Regions from separate parts of the Microbispora sp. H10830 genome, predicted to be linked through region 2. Evidence: predicted binding sites of a transcription regulator. Region 2 holds the regulator's gene; the other holds the start of a gene.
What was found. The regulator LexA, encoded in region 2, represses DNA repair genes until DNA is damaged. The targets are predictions, from matches to a motif close to TCGAACANNTGTTCGA.
Positions count from the first base shown of each region.

Region 1: ruvC (crossover junction endodeoxyribonuclease RuvC) is a predicted target of LexA. The motif match lies at 4,080-4,095, and genes of this name have one in related genera.

Region 1 is NZ_JABBWX010000004.1:57,145-64,070, reverse strand. It holds gene HHX35_RS12635 (alkaline phosphatase) at 1-806, shown strand, start outside; gene HHX35_RS12630 (MarR family winged helix-turn-helix transcriptional regulator) at 903-1,328, shown strand; gene pdxT (pyridoxal 5'-phosphate synthase glutaminase subunit PdxT) at 1,395-1,985, shown strand; gene HHX35_RS12620 (YebC/PmpR family DNA-binding transcriptional regulator) at 1,989-2,741, shown strand; gene eis (enhanced intracellular survival protein Eis) at 2,854-4,041, shown strand; gene ruvC (crossover junction endodeoxyribonuclease RuvC) at 4,152-4,754, shown strand; gene ruvA (Holliday junction branch migration protein RuvA) at 4,751-5,371, shown strand; gene ruvB (Holliday junction branch migration DNA helicase RuvB) at 5,486-6,535, shown strand; gene yajC (preprotein translocase subunit YajC) at 6,799-6,926, shown strand, end outside.
Region 2 is NZ_JABBWX010000016.1:64,102-71,027, reverse strand. It holds gene HHX35_RS33180 (S41 family peptidase) at 1-1,299, shown strand, start outside; gene HHX35_RS44000 (cellulase family glycosylhydrolase) at 1,515-3,161, shown strand; gene lexA (transcriptional repressor LexA) at 3,255-3,971, opposite strand; gene nrdR (transcriptional regulator NrdR) at 4,403-4,867, shown strand; gene HHX35_RS33160 (vitamin B12-dependent ribonucleotide reductase) at 4,987-6,926, shown strand, end outside.

The DNA.
Region 1 (6,926 bases), on a different contig from region 2:
CCTCGGTGCCGCGCGGCGTCGACATGCAGCTCTACCGGCGGGTCAGGTGGGGGGCGATGGCGAACTTCCACATGCTCGACACCCGGCAGTTCCGCGACGACCAGGGCTGCGGCGACGGCTACAAGGACTGCCCCGAGGCGGTCGACCCGGCCCGCTCGATCATGGGCTTCGAGCAGGAGGTGTGGCTGCTCGACGGGTTCCGCCGGTCGCGGGCGCGCTGGGACGTCATCGGCCAGCAGGTCTTCTTCGCCCAGCGCGACAACAACGCCGGGCCGGCGAAGATCACCAGCCAGGACGCCTGGGACGGCTACGTCGCGTCGCGGCGGCGTGTCACCCAGGGCTGGATCGACGCAGGCGTGCGCAACCCGGTCGTGCTCACGGGAGACGTGCACGCGCACTGGGCGAGCGACCTGAAGCTGGACTACGACGACCCGACCGGTCCCACGGTCGGGTCCGAGCTGGTGACGACCTCCATCAGCACCACCGGCGACGGGGCCGACTCCGACCCGGCGGCGCACCCGTTCCTGAAGATCAACCCCCACCTGAAGTTCTACAACAACCAGCGCGGCTACGTCCTGACGAAGATCGACAAGGACGCGCTGACCGCCGACTTCAAAGTGGTGCCCGTCGTCTCGGCTCCCGGTTCCGAGGTGCGTACCAGGGCGACGTTCGTGATCGAGGACAGGGTGCCCGGCGTACAGCAGACCTACCTGCGCCCGCTCGACCCCTCGATCGCGGCGCGGCGGGAGATCACGGCCGAGGACATGGTGGAGGAGACCGTGCGGCAGGAGACCGAGCGCCCCTGACGGCGCGCTCAGGTGCGCCAAGCGGGCGGCGTCCCCTTTCCGGGGGCGCCGCCCGCTTCGTCTGCTCCGGGCCGGCCACCGTTATGGTGACCTGCTATGACGACCGACGACACCGGACGGCTCGCCGAGAACCTGTCTCGCGAGCTGCGCCACATCGTGATGCTGCTGCGCCGTACGACGGCGGGGCAGCCGGTCACCGCCCAGCAGTACTCCGTGCTCGGCTCCCTTGAGGACGGCGCGTGCCGGATGACCGACCTGGCCGAGGAGCACGGCGTGCAGCTGCCGACGATGAGCGTGCAGGTCAACCGCCTGGAGGAGGCCGGTCTCGTCGCGCGGGGCACCGACGCCTCCGACGCGCGGGTGCGCACCGTCGAACTGACGGGCGAGGGCCGCGACCGCCTCCGGGCCGTACGGCAGGCCAGGATCGCCTACCTGTCCGGCCGGCTGGGCGCGCTGACCCCCGAGGAGCGCACGGCCATCGCCCGCGCCCTCCCCGCCCTGGCCAAGCTGGGCCGCTCCTGATTTATCGTTTTGGGCGCGCAAGACCGTGGCCATACCCTGAACAGGGTCACCACAGGAAGGGAAACCGTGACGTCCGCACCCAAGATCGGCGTGCTCGCCCTGCAGGGCGACGTGCGCGAGCACATCCGCGCTCTGGAGGAGTCGGGCGCGGCCGCCACGCCGGTGCGCAGGCAGGAGGAGCTCGCCGCGGTGGACGCGCTGGTCGTCCCGGGCGGGGAGTCGACCACGATGTGGAAGCTCGCCACCATCTTCGAGCTGCTCGAACCGCTGCGGCTGCGGATCAAGGAGGGCATGCCCGCCTACGGCTCGTGCGCCGGGATGATCATGCTGGCCGACCGGATCGAGGGCGGCATCGAGGGCCAGGAGACGCTCGGCGGCATCGACATGGTGGTCCGGCGCAACGCCTTCGGCCGCCAGGTCGACTCGTTCGAGGCCGATCTCGACTTCGCCGGGCGCGGGACGATCAGGGCCGTCTTCATCCGGGCGCCCTGGGTCGAGTCCGTGGGGCCCGACGTGGAGGTGCTGGGCCGCACCGAAGCTGGGGATAGGATCGTCGCGGTCCGACAGGGACCGTTGCTCGCGACGTCCTTCCACCCGGAGCTGACCGGCGACGCGCGAGTGCACTCGTATTTTGTCGAAATGGTGAGGGAGCTCTAGGCGATGTCCGGCCACTCCAAATGGGCGACGACGAAGCACAAGAAGGCGGCGCTGGACTCCAAGCGCGGCAAGCTTTTCGCCAAGCTCATCAAGAACATCGAGGTCGCGGCCAGGACCGGCGGGCCCGACCCGGACGGCAACCCCACGCTGTTCGACGCCATCACCAAGGCCAGGAAGAACTCGGTCCCGATCGACAACATCGAGCGGGCCCGCAAGCGCGGCGGCGGCCTCGAGGCCGGCGGCGCCGACTGGCAGACGATCATGTACGAGGGCTACGCCCCCGGCGGCGTCGCGGTCCTCATCGAATGTCTCACCGACAACCGCAACCGCGCGGCGTCCGAGGTGCGCGTGGCGCTGACCCGCAACGGCGGCTCGCTCGCCGACCCCGGCTCGGTGTCGTACATGTTCAACCGCAAGGGCGTCGTGATCGTCCCCAAGGGGTCGCTGACCGAGGACGACGTGCTCATGGCCGTGCTCGACGCGGGGGCCGAGGAGGTCAACGACCTCGGCGAGAACTTCGAGGTGATCTCCGAGGCCTCCGACCTCATCCCCGTGCGCAAGGCGCTGCAGGACGCGGGCATCGACTACGAGTCGGCCGAGATGAGCTTCGTCCCGACGCTCAACGTCCCGCTGGACGAGGACGGCGCACGCAAGATCTTCAAGCTCATCGACGCGCTCGAGGACAGCGACGACGTCCAGAACGTCTGGGCGAACTTCGACGTGAGCGACGAGGTCATGGAGAAGGTCGAGGCCTGACGCCGGAGGCGGGCACGGGCCCCGGATCGGCGGAGAGCTTCGGGCCCCAGCTCGGCGAGGGGGCGGAAAACCGGTGGCAGAGGCCGCCGGGGCCCGCATAGCTTGGCCGGTTGTGGAAATCCGTCATCTCACGAGCGACGACCTGGACGCCGTCCTCGACAACCGCAGGCGCGCCTTCGGCCCGCTGTCCGGCGGCGGCGCCGAGACCTGGCGCAAGCTCGTCTCCCCGATGCTGCCCGAGGGCCGTTACCTGGGCGCCTTCGACGGCCCCCGTCTCGTCGGCACGGCCAGGATCAACCCGTACGTCCAGTGGTGGCACGGCCGCCCGCTGTCCATGGGCGGCGTGGCGGGCGTGACGGTGTCGCCGGAGGACCGCGGCAGGGGTGTGGGCCGGGCGCTCACGCACGCGGCCATCGAGCGCTGCGCGGAGCTCGGCCACGCGGTCTCCGCGCTCTACCCGGCCACCACGCCGGTGTACCGGAGCGCGGGCTACGAGCACGCCGGCGTGCTCCAGCGGATCACCGTGCCCGCCGAGGCGCTGCGTACGCTGGGCGGCCCCGGCGGCGCGGCCGGCGCGGTCAAGCTGCGCCGCATGGGCCCCGCCGACGCGGCCGAGCTCGTGGCCCTGATCGGCAGGGTGCACGCCGCCACCCGCGCGAGCGGGCCGCTGTGCTTCGACGAGCGGACCTGGCGGCTGTGGCTGGAGGACGACGACGACTTCTGTTACCTGGCCGAGGACGGGTTCGTCGTCTACCGGTGGAGCGACGGGGACATCGAGGTCGACAACCTGCTGGCGGGGTCGGAGGCGACGGCCAGGGCCCTGTGGTCGATGGTCGGCAGCGCCTCGACCGTCGCGAAGTCGGTGACCGCCTGCGTCGACCCCGCCGACCCGGTGCTCTGGATGCTGCGGGAGCGGTCGAAGGACGAGGTCACCCAGACCCGGTGGATGTTCCGGCTGATCGACCTGCCCGCCGCGGTCGAGGGGCGCGGCTTCCCCGCGGGGGTCCGCGTCGAGACCCCCGTCGAGGTGACCGACTCCCGGCGCCCGGGCAACGCGGGCACGTGGGTGCTGCGGGTGGACGGCGGCGCCGGCTCCGTGACGCGGCGCGACGCGGCGCGTGGTGAGGGGGCACACGAGGACGCGACGCGGCTCACGATCGGCGGGATGTCCGCGCTGTTCGCCGGCGTGCCCACGGCCACGCTCCGCCGCGCCGGCCTGCTGAGCGGCGGCTCTCCCGACGCCGACGACGCACTGGACGCCGCGTTCGGCTGCGCCGCGTACATGATCGACTACTTCTGACGCGCCCGCGCGGCCGCTGATCGCGATAGAGTGACCGACCGAACAGATGTTCGGCGCAGCGGCGGCCGCGCCGCCGGGATCAGGGAGGCGTGCCGGTGCGGTTGCCCCAACTGCGGGTGATGGGCGTGGACCCGGGGCTGACGCGATGCGGTCTCGGCGCCGTGGAGGGCCGTCCCGGCGCGCCGCTGAGCCTGCTGTCGGTCGGGGTGGTCCGCACCCCGGCCGACGACGACATCGGGTCCCGGCTGGTCGTCATCGAGGCGGAGATCGAGCGCTGGCTCGACGAGATCAGGCCCGACGCGGTCGCCGTCGAGCGGGTCTTCGCCCAGCACAACGTCCGTACGGTCATGGGGACGGCCCAGGCGTCGGCCGTCGCGATCGTCTGCGCGGCCCGGCGGGGGCTGCCGGTCGCGCTGCACACGCCCAGCGAGGTCAAGGCCGCCATCACGGGCAACGGCAACGCCGACAAGAAGCAGGTCGGCACGATGGTCACCCGGCTGCTGCGGCTCGACGCCATGCCCAAGCCCGCGGACGCGGCCGACGCGCTCGCCCTGGCCATCTGCCACGTCTGGCGCGGCGGCGTGCAGCACCGCCTGGCCGACGCCCTGGCCCGGGCCCGTTCCGGGGGTGCGGGGCCCGCGGGCTCTGGTAGGACTGGGAGGCCCGGCGAGGTCGCGGCCGGGCGTCCGGACCGGGGAGGGAGCACGCGGTGATCGCATCCGTTGCGGGGCAGGTGGCGGCGATCGGAGCCGACAGCGCCGTGGTCGAGGTGGGCGGCGTCGGGATGCTCGTCCACTGCACCCCGGGCACCCTGGCCGGACTGCGCGTCGGCGAACCCGCCCGGCTGTCGACCTCGCTTGTTGTCCGCGAGGAATCGCTCACGTTGTACGGCTTCGCCTCCGACGACGAGCGCACGGTCTTCGAACTGCTCCAGACGGCCAGTGGGGTCGGGCCGCGCCTGGCCCTGGCCATGCTCGCGGTCCACGCGCCCAACGCGCTGCGGGTCGCGGTGGCGAGCGCCGACATCAAGGCCCTGACGATGGTGCCCGGCATCGGCCAGAAGGGCGCGCAGCGCATCGTGCTCGAACTCAAGGACAAGCTCGGCACCCCGGCGGCGGCCGTCGACGCCGCGATCAACGGCGCGGCGGCGGCGCCCGTCTGGCGCGACCAGGTCCATGCGGGACTGGTCGGGCTCGGCTACTCGTCCAGGGACGCCGACGAGGCGGTCGCTGCGGTCACCGCGGAGGCCGAGGCGGAGGTCGCCGCCGGTCGCACCCCGCGGGTGGCCGCGCTGCTCAAGTCCGCCCTGCGCGCGCTGAGCGTGCGGTGACCTCGTGAAGGGCCGCGCCTCGCCCGCCGTGCGGGGCGCGTGGCGGGCTGATGGTTCGATGAAAGTTTCACCGGGAAGCGGACGGATCCCGGCAGGTCGAGCGGATGGTGTCGAGTGAGCTTCGAGCGGGATCTCGTGTCGCCGGAACCGGAGGGCGACGAGCAGGCGATCGAGGCCGCGCTGCGCCCCCGGCGCCTGGACGAGTTCATCGGACAGGGCCGGGTGCGCGAGCAGCTGTCGCTGGTGCTGGAGAGCGCCCTGCGCCGCAACCGCCCGCCCGACCACGTCCTGATGAGCGGCGGCCCCGGGCTCGGCAAGACGACGCTCGCCATGATCATCGCCTCCGAGCTCGGCGCGCCGCTGCGGATGACCTCAGGCCCGGCGCTGGAGCGCGCGGGCGACCTCGCCGCGATCCTGTCCACGCTGACCGAGGGCGAGGTCCTGTTCATCGACGAGATCCACCGCATGGCCCGCCCGGCGGAGGAGATGCTCTACCTCGCGATGGAGGACTTCCGGGTGGACATCGTCGTCGGCAAGGGCCCCGGCGCCACCTCGATCCCCCTCGACATCGCCCCGTTCACGCTGGTCGGGGCCACCACCCGGGCGGGGCTGCTGCCCGCGCCGCTGCGTGACAGGTTCGGCTTCACCGCCCACATGGACTTCTACGAGGTGGCCGAGCTGGAGCAGGTGCTGCGGCGCTCCGCGCGGCTGCTGTCGGTGGAGCTGCCGGACGAGGGCGCCCACGAGATCGCCCGCCGCTCGCGCGGCACGCCCCGCATCGCCAACCGCCTGCTCCGGCGGGTGCGCGACTTCGCCGAGGTCCGCGCGGAGGGCGTGATCACCCGGGAGGTCGCGGCGGCGGCGCTCAACCTCTACGAGGTGGACGCCGAGGGACTGGACCGGCTCGACCGGGCCGTGCTCGACGCGCTGCTGCGCAAGTTCGGCGGCGGCCCGGTGGGCCTGTCGACGCTCGCGGTGGCCGTGGGGGAGGAGCCGGAGACCGTCGAGGTCGTGGCCGAGCCCTTCCTGGTGCGGCAGGGGCTGCTGGCCCGCACCCCGAGGGGCCGCGTCGCCACCGCCACCGCCTGGGCGCACCTCGGCCTGACTCCGCCTCCTGACGCCGTCGGCTCCGTGGCGGTGCCCACGCTCTTCGACGACGCCTGAGCGCCCCTCCCGCCACACTTTGCGCCGGCGCGGCGGATGGAAGCGGAAACCAGGGCAAAGAGGTAACAGACCGATTGCGAAGCCCATGAAACGGGAACTTTCCTGCCCGTCGAGCCGTGGGTTCGTTGCCGGGCTTCTGCGGGCTCGAATACACTGCGTGGCTTGACTGGCCGCACCCGCGAGAAGTCGCGGTGGCCCGCGTGTGAAGCGCACAAGACCTCCGGCGTCAGGCCGGTTCATCACGTTACGGAAGGGTGGCCCCCGTGGGTAACAACCCGCTTGGGACGTTCCTGCCACTGATCTTGCTGGTAGTGGTGTTCTACTTCCTCCTGATCCGCCCCCAGCGCAAGCGGCAGCAGGAGCAGGTCCAGATGCAGAACTCCCTCACCCC
Region 2 (6,926 bases):
GGCACGCGCCTGGTGACCAGCGGCGGCAACGGCCTGCAGACCCGCGCGACCGGGGAGGACGACGAGGTCGTCACCATCGACCTGGACCGCGTGGCCGTGACCGTCGACCCGGTCGCCGAGTGGCGGCAGGCCTACAACGAGGCCGGGCGGCTCATGCGCGACCACTTCTGGCGGGCGGACATGAACGGCGTGGACTGGCCGGCCACGCTCGACCGCTACGCACTCCTCGTGGAGCGGATCGGCGCCTACTCCGAGCTGATCGACCTGCTCTGGGAGGTCCAGGGCGAGCTGGCCACCTCCCACGCGTACGCGCGGCCGAGCGGTGCCGGCCGCGATCCCCGGCGCCGCCAGGGCCTGCTCGGCGCCGACCTCGCCCGGGACGGGAACGGGGTGTGGCGGATCAGCCGCATCCTGCCCGGGGAGTCCTCCGACCACGAGGCCCGCTCGCCGCTGCTCGCGCCCGGCGTCGCCGTCCGGGAGGGCGATGCGATCGTCGCCGTGAGCGGGCGCCCGGTCGATCCGGTCCGCGGGCCGCTGGCACTGCTGTCCGGTACGGCGGGGCGGCCTGTGGAGCTGACCGTCCAGCCCGGTTCCGGCGGCGAGACCCGCCGGGTCGTCGTCACGCCCGTCGCGGACGAGACGCGGCTGCGGTACCACGACTGGGTGGTGGGACGGCGGGCGTTCGTTCGGGAGGCGTCGGGCGGGCGGCTCGGCTACCTGCACGTGCCGGACATGATGTCCACCGGGTGGGCGCAGTTCCACCGGGATCTGCGTGTCGAGATGGGCTTCGACGGGCTCATCGTGGACATCCGCGACAACGGCGGCGGGCATGTCTCCGAGCTGGTGCTGGAGAAACTGCAGCGGCGGGTGACCGGGTGGTCGCTGGCCCGGGGCTACGAGCCGGCGCGATACCCGGAGGACTCGCCTCGCGGGCCGATCGTGGGGGTCACCGACGAGTTCGCCGGGTCGGACGGAGACATCGTCAGTGCCGGGATCAAGAACCGTGGCATCGGACCGCTCGTGGGCACGAGGACCTGGGGTGGCGTGATCGGCATCGACTCGCGCTACTCGCTCGTGGACGGGACCGTCGTCACGCAGCCGCGGTACTCGTTCTGGCTCGAAGGCGAGGGGTGGGGCGTCGAGAACCACGGCGTCGACCCGGACGTCGAGGTCGTCGTGACGCCGCAGGACCTGGTCGCCGGGCGGGATCCGCAGCTGGCACGGGCGGTGGAGCTGGCCCTGGCGGCGCTGCAGGAGAGGCATCCGGCCACCCCGCCGGAGTTGCCGCCGCTGCGGTGATCCTGGCGCCGAAGCTCGTCGGCATCGTGCCGTGACGGGACGTTGACGATCGGCTGGCCTTCCGGACAAAATTACGCCCGAGCCACAAACTAGTCATATCGATGTAGGCGTGCGGTCAGGGCATGCCGCGACCACCACCGCTCCGGCGGTGGTCTGGGGTGCGCGCCTGACCGTATGGCTCGGCGTCGGCGTGCGCCCCGCGTGGGAGGCACGTCTTGTACAGACGAATTCTCGGCGGGCTGGCGACGGCCGCCGCGATGGCGGCGACCGTTCTCGTCGTCACCGGGTCGCCGGCGAACGCCGCCGGCACGGGCACCGGCTACCTGCACACCAGCGGGAACAAGATCGTCGACAGCACCGGCGCCACGGTCCGGCTGACCGGCATCAACTGGTTCGGCATGGAGACCGACAACAAGACCTTCCACGGGTTGTGGGCGAACAACCCGTGGAAGAGCCAGCTCGACCTCATGGCGAGCCTGGGCTACAACACCATCCGGGTGCCGTTCTCGGACGACGCCCTGAAGCCGGGCGCGCAGGCGACGAGCGTCAACACCTACTCCAACCCCGACCTGATCGGCCTGTCCCCGCTGCAGATCCTCGACAAGGTCGTGGACTACGCGGGCCAGAAGGGCATGCGGATCATCCTCGACCGGCACCGGCCGACCAGCGCGGGCCAGACGGCGCTGTGGTACACCTCGGGCGTCCCCGAGTCCACCTGGATCAGCGACTGGAAGTCGCTGGCCCAGCACTACGCCGGCAACACCACCGTCATCGGGGCCGACCTGCACAACGAGCCGCACGCCGACGGCACCAACCCGAACGCGACCGGCTCCTGCTGGGGCTGCGGCGACGAGTCGCGCGACTGGCGCCTGGCGGCCGAGCGTGCGGGCAACGCCATCCTGTCCGTGCAGCCCAACTGGCTGATCTTCGTGGAGGGCGTGAGCTGCCCGAGCGGCGGCCTGTCCAACGTCTGGGACAACGACACCAGCAACGACGAGGACTGCGGCTGGTGGGGCGGCAACCTCACCAAGGCGGGCCAGTACCCGGTGCGGCTGAACGTGGCCAACCGGCTCGTCTACTCGCCCCACGAGTACGCCACGTCGGTCTACCACCAGGCGTGGTTCGACGACCCGTCGTACCCGGCGAACATGCCGGCCATCTGGGACAAGTACTTCGGCTACCTGTACAAGCAGAACATCGCGCCGATCATGGTGGGTGAGTTCGGCACCACGCTCGCCAGCAACACCGACAAGATCTGGCTCCAGGAGCTCATGAAGTACATGGGCAGCGGGGTGAACGGCATGTCGTTCACCTACTGGTCGTGGAACCCCAACTCGGGTGACACGGGCGGCATCCTGAAGGACGACTGGGCGACGGTCGACCAGGCCAAGCAGAGCATCATCTCGCCCTACCTGATCCCGCCGACCGGTGGCGGTAACCCGACGCCGCCGGTGTCGCCCTCGGCCTCGCCGAGCGTGTCGCCGTCGGCGTCTCCGTCGGCTTCCCCGTCGGCTTCCCCGTCGGCGTCTCCGTCCGCGTCTCCCTCGTCGCCGGGCGGGAAGACCTGCACGGCCACGTACAAGGTCGTCAACCAGTACTCCGGCGGCTTCCAGGGTGAGGTCACGGTGAAGGCGGGTTCCTCGGCCATCTCGGCCTGGACCGTGAAGTGGGCCTTCCCGAACGGCCAGAGCATCAGCCAGCTCTGGAACGGCACGCTCAGCGCGAGCGGGTCGAACGTCACGGTGACGAACCTGTCCTACAACGGCGCGCTGGGCGCCGGGGCCTCGTCCACCTTCGGCTTCAACGGCAGCTGGTCGGGCACCAACGGCGTTCCTTCGCCGGTGAGCTGCACCGCCTCCTGACGGCGGACCGAACACGGCACAGCACAAGCCCGGCGCTCTCGTGAGCGCCGGGCTTGTCCCTGTGCGGCGTCCGGAACCGGCGAGCCGCTGCTGCTACAGCTTGCGCAGGACGGCCGTGACCTTGCCGAGCACGGTGGCCTCGTCACCGGGGATCGGCTCGTAGTTGGGGTTGTGCGGCACCAGCCACACGTGCCCGTCCTTGCGCTTGAACGTCTTCACGGTGGCCTCGCCGTCGATCATGGCGGCCACGATGTCGCCGTTGTCGGCGACCGGCTGCTGCCGCACCACGACCCAGTCGCCGTCGGCGATGGCGGCCTCGATCATCGAGTCGCCGGAGACCTGGAGCAGGAACAGCGTGCCCTCGCCCACGAGCTGCTTGGGCAGCGCGAACACGTCCTCGATGCTCTGCTCGGCGAGGATGGGACCACCGGCCGCGATGCGGCCGACCAGCGGCACGTAGGCCGCGGTGGGCCGGTTGAATCCGGCCTCCTCCTCGGAGGTGGCGTCCGGGTCCACCCACAGCACCGGCTCGCCCGGCAGCCGGACCTCCAGGGCCCGGGGCCGATGCGGATCACGCCGGAGGTAGCCCTTACGCTGGAGCGCCGTGAGCTGGTGCGACACGCTGGAGGTGCTGGTCAGCTGGACCGCTTCCCCGATCTCCCGCATGGAGGGCGGATAGCCGCGCTGCTGGACCGAGTCGCGGATCACCTCGAGGATCTTCCGCTGCCTCGGGGTGAGGCCAAGCGAGTCGCGCCTGCGAACCGCGAGGTCGCTGACGCCATCCGCTTGCTCACTTCGGTCACTCACGATGCCACCTCTCAATCCGTGTTCCTCATGTCGCACAGAGCGACCGTACCGCGATTCAAGATCACCGTCAAACAATTGTTCGATATCCAGCGAAATCGCCGATCTCGCCGTCCGTCTCATCGTACGGGAGTTCGATCGATCCCGTGTTCGATTTACCCGATCTTCTCTGGTCGTAGTACGCCCAGGTCAGAAGCCGTACGGAAATCGGCAGGGAAAGGCGCGTAAAGGGCGTATTCCACGACGGGCGGGGCAGTTGACGCGGCCGTGACTGGAGGTGCGACACGCGCGCCGAGCAGGCACTTCCTCACCCAGGGCCGGTTCGACTTGCGTTCAAGGTCGGGCGCTCCTACGGTTGGACCACAACATCTAGTAGTCACAGCTGTGTAAGTTCACCACACCTTGTGTTCCGGATGTGCGTTCAGGGAGGCGATGAAGTGCACTGTCCGTTCTGTCGCCACCCGGACACCCGGGTCGTGGACAGCCGTGCGGCCGAGGACGGGGCGGCGATCCGCCGTCGGCGCACCTGCCCCGAGTGCGGGCGCAGGTTCACCACGCAGGAGACCGTACTGCTGATGGTGAGCAAGCGCAGCGGGGTCACCGAGCCGTTCTCCCGGGAGAAGGTCATCGCCGGCGTGCGGCGGGCCTGCCAGGGACGCCCGGTCAGCGAGGACTCCCTCGCCCAGCTCGGGCAGCGCGTCGAGGAGAGCATCCGGGGCACCGGCGCGGCCGAGATCGCCTCCCACGAGGTGGGCCTGGCCATCCTGGGCCCGCTCCGCGACCTCGACGAGGTGGCCTACCTGCGCTTCGCGTCGGTCTACCGCAGCTTCGAGACGCTGGCGGACTTCGAGGCGGAGATCGAGCGGCTCCGCGCGGCCCACAGCACGGTGGGCGAGGAGTAGGCGCCTTCCGGGGGGCCGGGACGAGGCGGGCGGCGGCGCGCGACGGCGCGGCGCGACGATGTGGTTATAACGAGCGTGGTCGGAGAAGGGGCTCCATCGGGCCCTGGGAGGGGGAAGTCATGACGGAGACCGTGAGCGGCACCGTGTCGGGTGTGGGGGGCCGGCCGGGCAAGCGCCCGCGCAAGGGCCTGAAGATGAAGCGCATCTTCACCACCCCGGGTGTCCACCCGTACGACGAGGTCCGCTGGGAGCGGCGCGACGTCGTGATGACGAACTGGCGGGACGGCTCGGTCAACTTCGAGCAGCACGGCGTGGAGTTCCCCGACTTCTGGTCGGTCAACGCGGCCAACATCGTCACCACCAAGTACTTCCGCGGGGCGGTGGGCACCCCGCAGCGCGAGTCGAGCCTCAAGCAACTCGTCGACCGGGTCGTGGGCGTCTACACCAGGACCGGCGTCGAGAACGGCTACTTCGCCTCCGAGGAGGACGCGGAGATCTTCGACCACGAGCTCAAGCACGCGCTGATCCACCAGACCTTCAGCTTCAACTCCCCGGTGTGGTTCAACGTCGGCACCCGCTCCCCCCAGCAGGTGAGCGCCTGCTTCATCCTGGCCGTGGACGACACGATGGAGTCGATCCTCGACTGGTACAAGGAAGAAGGTGTGATCTTCAAGGGCGGCTCCGGCTCCGGGGTCAACCTCTCCCGCATCCGCTCGTCCAAGGAGCTGCTGTCCAGCGGTGGCACGGCCAGCGGCCCGGTCTCCTTCATGCGCGGCGCCGACGCCTCCGCCGGCACCATCAAGTCGGGCGGCGCGACCCGCAGGGCGGCCAAGATGGTCGTCCTCGACGTGGACCACCCCGATATCGAGGAGTTCATCGAGACCAAGGCGCGCGAGGAGGACAAGATCCGTGCGCTGCGCGACGCCGGGTTCGACATGGACCTCGGCGGCAAGGACATCGTGTCCGTGCAGTACCAGAACGCCAACAACTCGGTGCGGGTCTCCGACGAGTTCATGCGGGCCGTCGAGGACGGCGGGCAGTTCGGCCTGCGGGGCCGGCTGACCGGCGAGGTCATCGAGGAGGTCGAGGCGCGGTCGCTGTTCCGCAAGATGGCCAAGGCCGCCTGGGAGTGCGCCGACCCCGGCCTGCAGTACGACGACACGATCAACGACTGGCACACCTGCCCCGAGACCGGGCGCATCACGGCCAGCAACCCCTGCTCGGAGTACGTCCACCTGGACAACTCCTCGTGCAACCTCGCGTCGATCAACCTGCTGAAGTTCCTGCGCGACGACGACTCCTTCGACGTCGCGACCTTCGTGAAGGTCACCGAGCTGATCATCACCGCGATGGACATCTCGATCACCTTCGCCGACTTCCCGACGCAGAAGATCGCCGAGACCACCCGGGCGTACCGCCAGCTCGGCATCGGCTACGCCAACCTGGGCGCGCTGCTCATGGCGACCGGGCACGCGTACGACTCCGACGGCGGCCGGGCCATCGCGGCCGGGATCACCTCGCTGATGACCGCCGTGTCCTACCGCCGCTCGGCCGAGATCGCCGGGATCGTCGGCCCGTACGACGGCTACCAGCGCAACGCCGAGCCGCACAAGCGGGTCATGCGCAAGCACGCCGCGGCCAACGACGACCTGCGCACCCTCGACGACATGGACAAGAGCCTGCACACAGAGGCCACCCGGCAGTGGCAGGAGTGCCTCAGGCTCGGTGAGAAGAACGGCTACCGCAACGCCCAGGCGTCGCTGCTCGCCCCGACCGGCACCATCGGCCTGATGATGGACTGCGACACCACCGGCATCGAGCCCGACCTGGCGCTGGTGAAGTTCAAGAAGCTCGTCGGCGGCGGCTCGATGCAGATCGTCAACCAGACGATCCCGCGGGCGCTGCGCCGGCTCGGCTACCTCGAGGAGCAGGTCGAGGCCATCGTCGAGTACATCGCCGAGCACGGCCACGTCGTGGACGCCCCCGGCCTGCGGCCGGAGCACTACGAGGTGTTCGACTGCGCGATGGGCGAGCGGGCCATCGCCCCGATGGGCCACGT